2 regions of the Streptomyces sp. Je 1-332 genome follow, and region 2 is predicted to be linked to the other one. Evidence: riboswitches for the same ligand, from Rfam matches in the RefSeq annotation. Region 2 holds a riboswitch; the other holds the start of a gene.

Evidence for each region. A riboswitch is a leader RNA that binds a small molecule or an ion and turns the genes downstream of it on or off. The one in region 2 is predicted to bind cyclic di-AMP.
Region 1: it holds a riboswitch for cyclic di-AMP, as region 2 does, so the genes downstream of both, ABXJ52_RS33695 (C40 family peptidase) here and ABXJ52_RS17465 (M23 family metallopeptidase) in region 2, are expected to answer to the same signal.

The regions. Positions count from the first base shown of each region.
Region 1 covers NZ_CP160402.1:7,495,202-7,502,649, forward strand. Annotated here, with positions in the region: gene ABXJ52_RS33660 (8-amino-7-oxononanoate synthase) at 1-1,016, shown strand, start outside; gene ABXJ52_RS33665 (DUF397 domain-containing protein) at 1,017-1,241, opposite strand; gene ABXJ52_RS33670 (helix-turn-helix transcriptional regulator) at 1,251-2,111, opposite strand; gene ABXJ52_RS33675 (ATP-binding protein) at 2,381-2,848, shown strand; gene ABXJ52_RS33680 (LysR family transcriptional regulator) at 2,837-3,748, opposite strand; gene ABXJ52_RS33685 (LysE family translocator) at 3,878-4,507, shown strand; gene ABXJ52_RS33690 (DUF6328 family protein) at 4,485-5,051, opposite strand; gene ABXJ52_RS33695 (C40 family peptidase) at 5,238-5,711, opposite strand; cyclic di-AMP (ydaO/yuaA leader) riboswitch at 5,715-5,887, opposite strand; gene ABXJ52_RS33700 (hypothetical protein) at 6,242-6,550, opposite strand; gene ABXJ52_RS33705 (ATP-dependent Clp protease proteolytic subunit) at 6,558-7,193, opposite strand.
Region 2 covers NZ_CP160402.1:3,880,435-3,887,882, reverse strand. Annotated here, with positions in the region: gene ABXJ52_RS17480 (alginate lyase family protein) at 1-355, shown strand, start outside; tRNA gene ABXJ52_RS17475 (tRNA-Met) at 431-504, shown strand; gene ABXJ52_RS17470 (PP2C family protein-serine/threonine phosphatase) at 615-1,769, shown strand; cyclic di-AMP (ydaO/yuaA leader) riboswitch at 1,972-2,118, shown strand; gene ABXJ52_RS17465 (M23 family metallopeptidase) at 2,130-3,194, shown strand; gene ABXJ52_RS17460 (aldo/keto reductase) at 3,372-4,316, shown strand; gene ABXJ52_RS17455 (PrsW family glutamic-type intramembrane protease) at 4,313-5,689, opposite strand; gene trmB (tRNA (guanosine(46)-N7)-methyltransferase TrmB) at 5,800-6,585, opposite strand; gene lhgO (L-2-hydroxyglutarate oxidase) at 6,846-7,448, opposite strand, start outside.

The DNA.
Region 1 (7,448 bases), 3.6 Mb from region 2:
ACCTGGGTCTGGCCAGGCATCCCGAGATCACCGAAGGCGCGGCACGAGCGGCCCGGCACTGGGGCGGTGGAGCCACCGGTTCGCGCCTGGTGACCGGCTCCACCGAACTGCACGCGGAACTGGAGCGCGAGCTCGCCGCGTTCTGCGGCTTCGAGGCCGCCCTGGTCCTGTCCTCCGGATACGCCGCGAACCTCGCCGCCGTCACCGCCCTCGCCCCACACGGTTCGCTGATCGTCTCGGACGCGGGCAACCACGCCTCGCTCATCGACGGCTGCCGCCTGGCGCGCGGCACGACACAGGTGGTGCCGCACGCCGATCCCGAAGCGGTGCACAAGACGCTGGACGGTCACACGGGGCCCGCGATCGTCGTCTCGGACACGGTGTTCTCGGTCGACGGTGACGCGGCTTCACTGCCCGAACTCAGTTCCGTTTGCCAGGAGTTCGGGGCGGGCCTCGTCGTCGACGACGCCCACGGGCTAGGTGTGCTCGGCGACGGTGGGCGAGGCGCCCCGCAGGCGGCCGGCCTCGCGGGCACGGCCCACACGGTGGCCACGGTCACCCTGTCGAAGTCCTTCGGCAGCCAGGGTGGCGCCGTGCTCGGGCCCGCGAAGGTCATCGACCATCTGGTCAACGCGGCCCGGACCTTCATCTTCGACACGGGGCTCGCTCCCGCCGCCGCGGGTGCGGCCCTCGCGGCCCTGCGGCTGCTGGACAGGGAGCCGGAGCGCGCTGCGCGGGCGCGCGCGGTGGCGGCCGAACTGCATGAACGCCTGACGGCGGAAGGTCTCTCGGCGGTACGTCCGGACGCCGCCGTCGTCTCCGTGCGGGCCCCCTCGCCGGACGCCGCCGTGCGCTGGGCCGCCGACTGCCGGGGCGCGGGCCTGGCCGTCGGCTGCTTCCGTCCGCCGTCGGTGCCCGACGGCATCTCGCGGCTGCGGCTGACCGCCCGTGCGGATCTCACCGACGCACAGATCGCCGATGCCGTACGAGTGATCAGCCGCGCCGCACCCCGGTAGTCACCGGAGGCCGTGGACGAAGGCCTCCCATGTCGTGGGCGAGAAGAGCAGAGCGGGCCCTGCCGTGTTCTTCGAGTCGCGCACGGCGAGGAGCCCCTGCTCCGGCCCTGAAGCGAGCGAGGCCGTCTCCACGCAGTTGTTCATGCCGTTGCTGCGGCTGCTGCGGTACCACCGTGCGCCGTGCAGAGATGTGCTGGAAGGTACGTGCCGAGGCAGTGCAGTCATGGTGCCCCCTTACGCGCCGTCACGTATCCCGGCGATGTGATCCGTTGATTCCTCGGGTGAAAGCGCCTTTCCCTGAAGGGAGTTGAAGGCCTCCGTGTAGGCCTGGAGGTCTTCTTTCCGTTCGAGGTAGAGGCTACTCGTCAAGTGGTCGAGAACAACCACATCCAGATCAGCAATGTTCGGAAATGAGAAGATAACGAAAGAGCCGATGAGTCCCACATGCTCTCCGGCGGCGAACGGCAGCACCTGAAGTCGTACATGGGGCAACTGTGCGGCTTCCAGTAACCGTTTCAACTGACCGGCGAGCACCCGGCTGCCGCCCACCGGCCTGCGCAGCACGGCCTCGTCCAGGATCACGCTCAGTTGCAGCGGTGGAGAGGTGCGCAGTACGTCCTGACGGGCAAGACGCACCTCCACCAGCGTGTCCACCTGCTCGTCGGGCAGTCCGTCCAGCGCGGCCCGCGTCACCGCACGCGCGTAGTCCGGTGTCTGCAGCAGGCCCGGCACGACCGTGGTCTCCAGGGTGCGCATCCGACAGGCCTGTGACTCCAGGCTGATGAAGTCGCGGTAGGCGGGCGGCAGCAGCTCGCGATAGGCGTGCCACCAGTGGCGGCGACCACCGTCGTCGTCCGAGCCCGCCAATGCCATCAGCAACTGGCGGAGTTGGGGGTCCCGCACCTCGTACGCATCGAGCAGCAGTCCTACGTCGGCCGCCTTGACGCTGCTACGCCCCGTCTCGATCCGGCTGACCTTCGACTGATGCCAGCCGACCCGGCCCGCCGCCTGGCCACTGGTGAGCCCGGCGTGCGCGCGCAGCGCGCGCAGTTCGGCGCCGAGTTTCCGGCGGCGCACCGCGGGGCCGTACCGCATGTCCGTCTCCTTCCCGACGGAGCGTTCCTATTCCGCCTTCCCAGGGCCGCTCAGGGGCGACAGTAGAGGAAGTGCCGACCGCGCGCCCAAATACGGTCTCTCGTAGCAGAGTTCACCGCTTCGAGCGACAGATATATGCACTTCTTGGTGGATGGCCACCTGTGAGGGGTCCAAGAGTGGCAGGCTGGCGCGAAGCACCATTCCGGGACTGTCCTCGTGCCTTCCGCCACGAGTCGGAGCGAGCCCGGTGGGAAAGGGACAACGTCGCCATGGCAGACCTTCAGGAAGCATCCGTCACCCTGCCGAGCGACCCTGCCTCGGTCTCCACGGCCCGGAAATACGTCGCGCGCGTCCTTGCCGAGTGGGGCCTGCCGGGTGAGGCCGAGGCGGCCGACACGGTCCGGCTCATCGTCTCCGAACTCGCCACGAACGCCGTCCAGCACACCCGGGGCCAGTCGCCCACCTTCCGGGTGGACATCGAGCTCGACCGAGACGAGCAGCTGCGCATCGGCGTCACCGACAGCCACCCCCGCTACCCCAAGCGGCTGCCCGCCGCCGTCCAGCAGGACAACGGCCGTGGCCTGGTGATCATCCGCTGGCTGACCATGGAGTGCGGCGGCAGGCTCTCGGTCACGCCGACCCCCGAGGGAGGCAAGACGGTCTGGATCGCGCTGCCCTGGACCGCGCCGGTCCGTGGCGACGCGACGGCACCCTCGGCCTCGCCCTCACCCCGCTGAGCGTCCGAACGCGCCCCGGAGCAGCGCCCGGAAGGTGTCCGCCGCCGGATGCGACTCGTCGGTGCGGTGGACGACCGAGATCGTGCGGCGCAAGGTGCCCGGCTCCAACGGCCGCACGCCCACCGGGGTGGCAGCCGTCCGCGCCACCATCTCCGGTACGACGGCGACGCCGAGCCCGGCGCTGACCAGCGCGCACACCAGCGCGTAGCCCGGAGTCTCGACCAGGACCGAGGGTGTCGCGCCGGCCCGCACCAGCGCGGACTCCACGCCCTGGCGGGGCGGATGTGTCGGCGCCATGCTGATGAGCGGCTGCCCGGCGAGTTCGGCCAGGGGCAGCCGTGCGGGAGAATTCGCGAGCGCGTGCCCGGGCGAGGTCACCAGGACGAGCTCCTCGACCAGGATCGGCTCCTCGGTCACGGACGCGGGCAGCGGCACCGCGTCCGCGGGCTCGTACGTATGAGTGAGGGCCAGGTCGACCTCGCCCGCCGCCACGGCCGCGATGCCGAGCGGCGGTTCGTAGCCCCGGACCGTCAGATCGACGTCCGGATGGGCGCGGCGGAACGCGGTCAGCGCGGGCGGCACCAGATGGATCCCGGCCGTGGTGAACGTCCCCACCCGCAGCCTGCCGCCGGAGAGCCCCGCGAGCCGGGCCAGTTCGTGCCGGGCCTGCTCCATCTCGTCCAGGACCCGGCGCGCCCGCGCGAGCAACAGCTCACCCGCGCCGGTCAGCCGTGCCCCGCGGTGATGCCGCACCAGGAGCGGGGTCCCCGCCTCCCGTTCGAGCTTGGCCAGCTGCTGGGAGAGTGCGGGCACGGTGTAGCCGAGGCGCTCGGCGGCGCGGGTGATCGACCCGGCCTCGGAGACCGCCACCAGTGCGGCGAGCCGCGTCGGGTCGTACATGGCCGCTCCCGGGGCAGGGGCCGGCGGGCGGTGGGGCGGTCCGTCGGCGTGGGGGTAAACGCCTGCTTAAGGCTGGCTCAGGATATTCCACATGCCTGCTGAAGGCAGAAGAACGGCAGGGTGGACGCCATGGACGCACAACTGGTCGCCTTCACCGGAGTCGCCGCGGGCATGGTCGCCATGCCGGGTGCCGACTTCGCCGTCGTGGTGCGCAACGCCCTCGCCTCACGCCGTGCCGGGATCGCCTGCGCGATCGGCGTGGCGGGCGGACTCCTGGTGCACACGGCGCTCGCGGTGGCCGGGGTCGCGGCGGTCCTCGCGGCGGTGCCCACGCTTCTGCGGGCGTTGCAGGCCGCGGGCGGGGCCTATGTGCTCTACCTCGGCTGCCGCGCCCTGCGATCGGCGGCGCGGCCGCTCGAAAGCTTCGGGGCGCGGGACGGCGTGGAGCACGTGATGGCCGGGGGCAGTCTGCGGCAGGGCTTCCTCACCAACGCCCTCAACCCGAAGGCGCCCATCACCTTCCTCAGCGTGCTGCCCCAGTTCGTGCCCGCGGGCAGCCCCGCGATGCCGAGGACGCTGCTGCTCGCGTCCATCATCGTGGCCCTCGCCCTGGTGTGGTTCCCGGTCGTCGCCCTCCTGGTCGACCGGCTCGGGCGGTGGTTGCGCAGGCCCCGCACGGCCCGTGCCATCGAGGGCGGCACCGGCGTGGCGCTCGGCGTCCTCGGCGTGGTGCTCCTCATCGAGGCCCTGCCGGCCTGACGCCGCCCGACGTGTCCGATTCCTTGCCGTCGTCATCCCGGTCCTGGACCTTGTCCGCCGCGCCACGCACCAGGAGGGGGAGCAGGCCCCACAGGCCCGCACACACCACCATCGTGGCCGCGGCGGCGATGATCCCGCCGGTTCGGCCCACCGCCACGTCGACGACCAGGAGCACGGCGCCGGAGACCGCGAACACCAGGACACCGAGGCCGACACCCGCGAGGCGGGACGACACCCGCACGATCAGCGGCTTGGCCCGCTGCCCGAACAGCGACCTGTGCACGGCTGCCGGAGCGGTGAACAGCGCCGCGGCGAGTACGGCGAGCAGCAGCGTGGTCACATACGTGGCGCGCTGCATCGTGTCGAGCGAGGGGAAGCGCTCGGTGAAGGCGAGCGTCAGCAGGAAGGCGAAAAGGATCTGCACTCCGGCCTGCGTGACCCGCAGTTCCTGGAGGATCTCCGAGAAGTTGCGATCGGCGCGTTCGAAGCGCGTCTCGTTGCGGGACGGTCCGCCTGCGGTGGAGGAGCTGTTGTTTTCGGCCATGGCGCACGAGTATCCGCGTCGGCGCGCCCCACGCCTGGCGGGCGCGCCGGTCGGAGGGCCTGGCGGAGGGCCGGGCGAGCGGTGGCGGCGGCCGTGCGGGCCGCCGCCACCGCCCCAGGTCGAGCCGCTGACCGGCGATCAGTGACGGGCCATCAGCGGGGACGGGCCGTCAGTGGTGAAGGGCCATCAGCGCACCCGCCCGTAGGAGACGCTCTTCGTCCAGATCTTCTCCAGTCGCACCACGGTGTTCGACTTGGGGGCGTGCCAGATCCGGCCCTTGCCCGCGTAGATCCCGACGTGGTAGACGTTCCGGCCGGAGTGGAAGAAGACCAGGTCACCGCGGGTGCGGTTGGATGCCGAGATGTGGCGGGTCTTGTTGTACTGCTGTCCGGCGGTGCGTGGCAGTTTCTTGCCCGCACGCTTGAACGAGTACTGGGTCAGACCGGAGCAGTCGAACCGGTTCGGCCCCGTCGCTCCATAGCCGTACGGGGAGCCCTTCTTGGAGGCGGCGATCTTGAGCGCCTTGGCCCCGTGTGTCGCGGCCTCCGCCTCCGACGTGAGCCCTGGGGCCACGAGGGTCCCGCCTACGACGGCGAGCGTGAGGGCCGATACCGAACCGGCCCTGGTGAGCAGTGACGGGACGTGATTCAGCGCGGTCATGCGCAACCCTTCGTCAACCGCCTGTGAAGGATGACCTGTCGGATTCGGGCTGACAAAGTTGCCCGGCCGCACTGTGCGGCTTCACCCCAAGGGCCGGTGTCCGGACTTTCCGGACCGACCCGTCATGCCTGGGTCCTCCACTCCTGCCGATGCACCGATGTCGACCGGTCATCCGGGCGGCGGCAGGACTCGGCGTCCGCCCGGACCGCCCCGCCGCTGTGGCGGGGGCTTGTCGTCGAAAGGGATCTTGACCCGTGAAGGGCGTGAATTCCGAGCCGAAACGGCCTTTTGTGAAGCTCCTCACGGCTGAACCGTTCGGGTGGACACGGCCCGGTTCGTGGTCAGGTCGCGACGAAGGACGATCGTTCGACCAGCACCGGAACGAGTAATTCCGGCCCCCGCGTACACATCTGACGCAACTGAAGACGGTCCGAAAAACGATGATTGTCTACGCCGAACGAGGTAGCCCGTTTGGTTCGTTTGAGATCGGGCCGGGACGTATCGCCCTCCGGCTCGGGGGTGACGGGGGCTCAGGACGCGGTCGCGGGCGGCACGGTGACCCGGCAGGACCGCCGCTCCCCGTCGAGCACGCGCAGCGCCCGTGCCAACGTCGGCGCGTGCACCGCGCTCTCGCCCCGCTGGTGCATGAGCGTCAGCGCGTCCCGTAGGGCGGTCGCGCTGCCGACCAGGGCTTGGGCGGCGCGCAGTCCTCCGTAGGTGTCCGAGGCGCGGGCCGGGTTGATCCGGCCCACCAGGTCGATCACTTCGAGGTACCGGTCGATCAACTCGCCCTCGGCGCGGGTGAGTGCGGGCAGCGGAGGAAGTTCGGGTGGCAGCATCGCCGGTTCACCCCGCGTCCTTGGTGCCCGAGGACGTCTTGCGGCTCGCGATGATGCGGTCCACCAGGCCGTAGTCGACTGCCTCGGTCGCGCTGAGGATCTTGTCCCGCTCGATGTCGGCGCGGACGCGTTCCGCGCTTCGGCCCGTGTGTTGGACGAGCAGCTTCTCCAGTTGTGCGCGGGTGCGCAGGAGTTCGTCGGCCTGGATCGCCAGGTCGGAGGCCTGACCGTGAACCGGCTCGGCCAGTGAGGGCTGGTGGATGAGAACCCGGGCGCCGGGCAGCGCGTGTCGCTTGCCCGGGGTGCCCGCGGCCAGCAGGACCGCCGCCGCCGACGCGGCCTGCCCCAGGCATGTCGTCTCCACGTCGCAGGAGACGAACTGGATCGTGTCGTAGATCGCGGTCATCGCGCTGAACGAACCACCGGGGGAGTTGATGTAGAGCGCGATGTCGCGGTCCGGCGCCAGGTATTCGAGGTGCATGAACTGCGCCATCACGTCGTTGGCCGACGTGTCGTCGATCGGCGTCCCCAGGAAGACGATGCGCTCCTCGAGGAGCTTCGAGTACGGATCGAGGGTCCGCTGCCCGGTGCTCGTGCGCTCGGTGAACTCGGGCAGGACATAGCGGGCGGACGGTCGGTTCATGACATGTCTCTCCTCTGCCGGGGTCGGCTGCTCCCCAAGGCTCCTGTAAGAAAAGTACAGGACGTACGTAACCGCCTTGTCGAGATCTCCCGTGCCTCGTCGTGATCTCCCGCGGCCCGACGAGGCCCCCGTCGGCCTTGTCCGGTTACTCCAAATCCAGGAGGAACGGCGGCACTTGACTGGTTCGGCGTGCCCATGGGGAGCGCAGGCCGGGGTGGAGCGTTAAGCGTTCGGACGGCCGGGTACTCGGGCGCC
Region 2 (7,448 bases):
GGAGACGTGCCGGAACTTCAAGCACGCCAGCTACTCGCTCGCGGCCACCGCGCACATCGCGGAGACCGCCTGGCATCAGGGCGTCGACCTGTACGGCGAGGTCAAGGAGCGGCTACGGGCCGCGCTGGAATTCCACTCCACGTACCAGCTGGGCGCCAAGGCGCCCGACTGGCTGTGCGGCGGCCGGGTGCAGCGTGACATGGGGCCCGACACGGAGGTCGGCCTCAACCACCTGCGCGAGCGGCTGAAGCTGGACCTGCCCCAGACGCAGAGGCTCACGGTCGAGCAGCGGCCCGAGGGGACGGACGACCTGTTCGTCGCCTGGGAGACGCTGACGCACGCGGAGAACGCCTGAGCGGGCTGGGTGAGCGACCGCCGCGCAGCCGGTTCGCTTTCACTCCCTCTGATGGCGTAGAGTTGCATTCAACGGCGCGGGGTGGAGCAGCTCGGTAGCTCGCTGGGCTCATAACCCAGAGGTCGCAGGTTCAAATCCTGTCCCCGCTACTAAAAACCGAAGGCCCGGATCCAGAAATGGATCCGGGCCTTCGGTCTTTTCATGACCCGCTCGGCCCACACCGGTCGCCCCGAGCCGCCGCGCCGGGAACCCTGAGTGAGTGGGGCAGCGAGGAGGAAACGGCGGGGGCGGTAAGCGTCCCGATGTCCGGCACGAGCGGGCGCTCGTGCGGGCTCTCCCCCTGCTGCTCATCGTCGTCGGGATCGTCTACGACGCGTCGACCCCGCCCAGGTTCACCGCCGTGCCCCTCTTCACGGCCGCCCCGCTCGTCGCGGCGCCCTTCTACTCGCTGATCAGCACCGCCCTCATCGGCGTCGGCTCCTGCGCCGCGGTGCTCGCCCTGCACTTCAAGACCAGCACCACCACCGACGTCGAGGCCGTCACCGAACTGATCACGGTGGCGACCGTCGCCGTCCTCGCCGTCGTCATCAACCGCGTCGTGCGCCGCAGCGACAAGCAGCTCGCCTCCGCCCGCTCCATCGCCGAGGTCGCCCAGCGCGCCGTACTGCCGCAGCCGGACCCACGGATCGGCGGTCTCGACGTCGCGGCGCGGTACGAGGCGGCGGAGGCCGACGCCTTCATCGGCGGTGACCTGTACGCCGTGCAGGACACACCGCACGGCGTACGCGTCATCGTCGGCGACGTGCGGGGAAAGGGCATGGGCGCGGTGGCGGCCGTCGCCGTCGTGATCGGGGCGTTCCGGGAGGCCGCCGAGCAGGAGGCGACGCTGGAAGCCGTGGCACAGCGCCTGGAGCGCGCACTCGCGCGGGAGGGCACGCGGCGCGACGGGCTCGACGCCTTCGAGGGGTTCACCACCGCCGTGCTCGCCGAGATCCCGCACGGCGACGGTCTGGTGCGCCTGATCAACCGCGGGCACCCGGGGCCGCTGCTCCTGCGCGGTGACGGCCGGCTGTGCGTCCTGTCCGCCACCGAGCCCGCGCTGCCGCTCGGTATGGGAGAACTGGGCGCCTGGCCGGACCGCGCGGACGAGACGGAGTTCCCGCCGGGGGCGATGCTGCTGCTCTACACCGACGGGCTCTCCGAGGCGCGTGACGCCCGCGGCGAGTTCTACAACCCCGCCGCTCGGCTCGGCGGCCGGATCTTCCCGGGGCCGCACGGCCCCGACGCGCTCCTGGCGACACTCGTCGAGGAAGTGCGGCGGCACACCGGCGGCGGAGGGACCGACGACATGGCGCTGCTCGCGGTGCGGCGGCCGATGTCACCAGCCGTGACCGAAGGACACCACTCCGCATAACAACTGACGCACTGTCAAGGAAATGTGAAGCTCCGGTGTGTGAAGAAGTGAGGGCAACTCGCCCCGTTCCGGACCCCGGTGTCCCGATAAGTACGGGCCGAAGCCGCTAACGATCAGCCGGAACAGCTTGGAATACGGCCCTGCTGTCTATTAACGTTCGATAACGCAGCGCGGTCGTCCCAGCCGTCACTCGAGTCGGCTCCGTGCGCACGCGCCTAATCCCGAAAGGGAGCCGGGGAACCACTAATTGGGGTGAATCGGGCATCTGTGCATCCGTGCCAGATGTTCGTAGGAGACCTTCCTGCTCCGAACCCGTCAGCTAACCCGGTAGGCGAGAAGGAAGGAAAGGAGTGCGCCCCAGTGGCGTCCAACCGCCCTGCCCCCCAAGGCGTGTACGTACCGAATGATGACGATTTCGGTGGGTACGACGATGATTCTTCCTGGGAGGAATGGAACCCCACCGAGGAGTCCATCCGTCCCGTCCGCGGCAGGCACCGCGTCCACAAGCGGGGCGGCGGCGGGCTCGCCCGCAGCTCCACGGTTCTCGGCGTAGGCGTCATCGCCGCCGTCGGCGCGGGCGGCATGGCCACCGCGCAGGGCGGCAAGCCCCCGGTGGCCATCGAGATGCCGGACGTCTCGGCCGTCACGGACTCGCTGCCGGAGGCCAAGTCGCTTCCGGGCGTGGGGGCCTTGATATCCGATGGCTCCGACGACTCCGCCGCCGCGGGCCAGAACGTGGCCGTGGCCGCAGCGCCTCTCAGCGCCGCCGGTGTCAGCACCACCGACGCCGAGCAGGGCACCACGGACGCGGGCGAGGCACTGCGGGCCCGCATCATGGAGCAGGCCGAGAACCAGCAGGACCAGGCGGACGACGCGGTCCAGAAGGCGGCCGAAGAGGCTGCCGTCAAGGAGGCCGCCGCGCAGGCCGCCGCCAAGCAGACCGCGGCCGAGAAGAAGATCGCCGCCGAGAAGGCAGCCGCGAAGAAGAAGGCCGAGGCGGAGCGCCTGGCCAAGCTCGCGAAGAGCTACACCCTTCCCGTCGCCTCGTACACGCTCACCGGTACCTTCGGTCAGCCCGGCTCCATGTGGTCCTCCGGCTACCACACCGGCCTGGACTTCGCGGCTCCGACGGGCACGCCCATCAAGGCCGTCCACTCCGGCACCATCAAGGAGGCCGGCTGGGCGGGGGCGTACGGCTACCGCACGGTCCTCGAACTCGACGACGGCACCGAGGTCTGGTTCTGCCACCAGTCCTCGATGAACGTCAGCGCGGGCCAGAAGGTCACCACCGGCGAGACCATCGGCCGTGTCGGAGCCACCGGCAACGTCACCGGCGCGCACCTCCACATGGAGGTCCACCCGGGCGGCGACGCCACCGGGGTCGACCCGGCGGCGTGGCTGCGCGGCAAGGGCCAGTCCCTCTGATTCCTCTGACCCCTCTGATCCCTCTGATCTCTCTGAGGTAATCCGGAACCCCGGCGGTCCTGGCGACAACCCCCCGACGTCAGGGCTGCCGGTTCGGCGTGCCCGCTGCCCGTGCACGGATGGAATCGGCGTCCCGGTGGGCGGAATTCCGTGGTCCGTACAGGCGTTGAGCCCCGTATGACTTCTCTCCGCAAGCTTGGCTCGTCCGACCTCGAGGTCTTCCCGCTCGCCCTGGGCGGCAACGTCTTCGGCTGGACGGCCGACGAGGCGCAGTCCTTCTCCGTGCTCGACGCGTACACCGCCGCGGGCGGCAACTTCGTCGACACCGCCGACGTCTACTCGGCCTGGGTGCCCGGCAACGAGGGCGGCGAGTCCGAGACGGTCATCGGCAACTGGCTCGCCGCGCGCGGCAACCGCTCCGACGTCGTGCTCGCCACCAAGGTCGGCGCACACCCCGACTACAAGGGCCTGTCCGCGAAGACCATCAAGTCCGGAGTCGAGGAGTCGCTGCGCCGCCTGCGCACCGACTACATCGACCTCTTCTACACGCACTACGACGACCCGGCCGTCTCCGTCGAGGAGATCATCGGCGCCCTCGACGAGCTGGTGACGTCCGGCAAGGTGCGCGCCATCGCCGCGTCGAACGTGACCCCCGAGCGGCTCCAGGAGTTCCTCGACTTCTCCGACCGCGAGGGCCTCGCGCGCTACTCCGTCCTTCAGCCGCACTACAACCTCGTCTCGCGCGACACGTACGAGGGCCCGCTGGAGCAGGTCGCCTCGCGCTCCGGCCTGGCCGCCGTCCCGTACTACGCGCTCGCCTCCGGCTTCCTGACCGGCAAGTACCGCCCGGGAGCGCAGGTCGACAGCGCGCGGGCCGAGGGCGCGGGCAAGCACCTGGACACCGACCGTGGTCTGCGCGTGCTCGCCGCCCTCGACGAGATCGCCCAGGCGCGCGGCGCCGAGCTCGCGACCGTGGCCCTCGCGTGGCTCGCCGCGCAGCCGACGGTGGCGGCGCCGATCGCCTCGGCCCGTACGGTCGAACAGCTGCCCGCGCTGCTCGCGGTGGGAGAGCTCGAACTGACGGAGGCCGAGGTCTCGGCGCTCACGGCGGCTTCCGCCTAGCCGCGATAGGGGTTGTACGCGGGGTAGGGCATCGCCGGCTGGGCGTACGGATATCCGTACGGGTGCTGCTGGGGGTGGGGCTGTTGGTATCCGTACGGCTGCTGGTGTCCGTGTGGCTGCCGGTATCCGTAGGGAGGCGGCATCGGTACGAGCACCGGTGCCGTCGCCTGCGCCGCGTAGGCCAGGGCGGGCCGGGCGGCCTCGCGGCGCTCCCACAGCGCGTGCAGCAACTCCCGCTCCCGCACGACGAAGTCGGCGCCCGCCTTGCCCCGGCGCCCGCGGTGGCGCAGGAGCGCGAGAGACGTCGCGTACGTCTCGTACTGCGCGACCGTGCGCGCCGCCGCCTTGCCCTGGGTGTACGAGGCGTAGTCGCGGGCGAGGGTGCGGGCGCGCATCGTGCCGAGGGCGTAGGGCTCGGGCGCGGTGAGCCAGCCGGCGATGGCGTACGCGGGCAGTTCGGCGCGCACGATGCGCAGGCCGCGCTGCCTGATCCAGATCACCAGCCAGGTGAGCAGTCCGAACGCGGGGAGCATGAACGTCGCGTACACGGCGAAGAAGCCGTAGTCCCCGAAGCCGGCCGAGCCGTTCCACAGGGCGTGCAGGCCCATCGCGAGGAGCAGTCCGCCGAGGGGGAGCACGACGCGGCGCCAGTTCTGCCGGTCGGCGCTGAGGGCGGCGACACCGAAGCCGATGCCGGTGAGCACCGTGAACAGCGGGTGCGCGAAGGGCGACATCACGACGCGCACGAAGAAGGTCGCCGCCGTCACGGACGCGAGCCCGGTGCCGCCGTTGAGCTGGTCGGCGCCGAAGGCGCTGCCGAGATAAAGGATGTTCTCGGTGAACGCGAAGCCGGTCGCGGTCACTCCGGCGATCACCACGCCGTCGACGATGCCGGTGAACTCGCGTCTGCGGAAGAGGAAGACGAGCAGGACGGCCGCTGCTTTCGCGCTCTCCTCGACGATCGGCGCTATGACCGTGGCGCCGAGGGTGTCCGCGCTGGTGGGGTCAGCCGTGGCGGTGGCTATCCAGCGGGTCGCGAAGCTGTTCGCGACGATGGCTATGAGGGCGGCGGCGCAGGCCCCCCAGGCGAAGGCGAAGAGCAGATTCCGCCAGGGGCCCGGCTGGACCCGTTGCAGCCAGCGGAAGGCGGCCACCAGGAGCGGCACGGGCAGCGTCGCGAGGCCGAGCCCGACCAGGAAGCCTTCGGTGCCGGTCTGTTCCCTGACCAGGGCCAGGATGACGAGGCCCGACAGGGCGAGCAGGGTGACCAGGGCGGCCGCGCGTATCGCCCGGCGTTGCCACCAGCGCGCGTGCCGCAGCCCGGCGGGCCCTGCGGGGGGCGTCGGGTGCGGGAGCGGAGAAGGGGTGGCCACCCGTTGACCCTAACGAGGGACGGGGGTGGGCCGCGACGGTGCCTCGGGCCAGGTGGCCGGTATCTCAGTCCTGGCCGGGTATCTCAGTCCTGCTGTCGGGCGTCTCGGCCTTACCTGCCGGATGTCCGGCGGAACAGCAGGTCGTGGACGACGTGTCCCTTGTCCAGGCCCTGGCCCTCGAAGCGGGTGAGGGGGCGGAAGGAGGGGCGGGGCGCGTACCCGCCGTCGGGCTGGGTGTTCTCGAACGCGGGGTGCGCGGTGAGCACGTCCAGCATCTGCTCGGCGTACGGCTCCCAGTCGGTCGCGCAGTGCAGCAGGGCGCCGGGCTTGAGGCGGGGTGCGGCGAGGTCGAGGAAGTCGGGCTGGATGATGCGGCGCTTGTGGTGGCGGGCCTTGGGCCAGGGGTCGGGGAAGTAGACGCGGAGGCCGTCGAGGGAGCCGGGCGGGAGCATTTCGCGGAGCAGGATGACGGCGTCGCCGTTCGCGACGCGGATGTTGGTGAGGTTGTTCCGCTCGGCGAGGCCGAGGAGGTTTCCCTGGCCCGGGGTGTGCACGTCCACGGCGAGGATGCCGGTGTCGGGGTCGTCGGCGGCCATCTGGGCGGTGGCCTCGCCCATGCCGAAGCCGATCTCCAGTACGACGGGGAGCTCGGCTTGCTCGGTGCCGAACAGCTCGACGAGGTCGAGCATGCGCTGTCCGTCGATGTCCAGGCCCCACTTGGGCCACAGCCGCTGGAGCGCGTCCGCCTGGCTTGTGGTGACGCGGCTCCTGCGGGGCTGGAAGCTGCGGATCCTTCGCTCGAAGTGTGAGCCCGCGGGGTCGGGCGAGGGCCCGTCGGGGAAGCGGGGCTCGCCCTTCGGGCGGGGGGCGCTGGGGGTGGTGGGTGAGTCAGACACAGTGGGGGGATTTTATCTGTCCCCAACCCCACCCCTTCCCGAAAACTCGCTCGGCGCGAGGGCCTCGGTGGCCGTCATCACCGGCTCCGCCGAGTTCGTCCTCAAACGCCGGACGGGCTGAGAACGAATTCCGCTGCGGGGCAATCGGGTGGGTGGGCGGGAAAATTAGCCCCTCCGGCGTTTGAGGAGCGGGGGTCTGGGGGCGGAGCCCCCAGTTTCGGGAAGGGGCGGGATTGGGGAATGCCCCGCAGGGCCCGCCCCTACAGCAGCGCCAGCACCCGCCGAGCCACCGCCCGCCCGATAGGGAGCGAGGCCGTCGCCGCAGGCGAAGGGGCGTTCAGGACGTGCACGGCACGCGCACCCTCCCGGATGAGGAAATCGTCCACCAGCGTCCCGTCACGCAAGACGGCCTGCGCCCGCACCCCCGCCGCCACCGGCACAAGATCATCCGAGGTCACCGCGGGCAGCAGCCTCCGCACGGCCGTGGTGAACGCCTCCTTGGAGAAGGAGCGCCGCAGCTCCCCCGCCCCGTACCGCCAGTGCCGCGAGGCCATCCGCCAGGCCCCCGGCCAGCCCAGCGTGCCCGCCACCTCCAGTGGCCGCACCACACCCCAGCCGTACCCCTCGCGGGCCAGCGCCGGCACGGCGTTCGGACCCACGTGGACCCCGCCGCCGATGCCCCGCGTCAGATGCACCCCGAGGAAGGGGAAGGCCGGGTCCGGGACCGGATACACCAGGCCCCGCACCAGATCGGGCCGCGCCAGGTCGAAGTACTCCCCCCGGAAGGGCACGATCCGCATCCCGGGGTCGTCACCGGCCAGCATCGCCACCCGGTCGCAGTGCAGTCCCGCGCAGTTGACCAG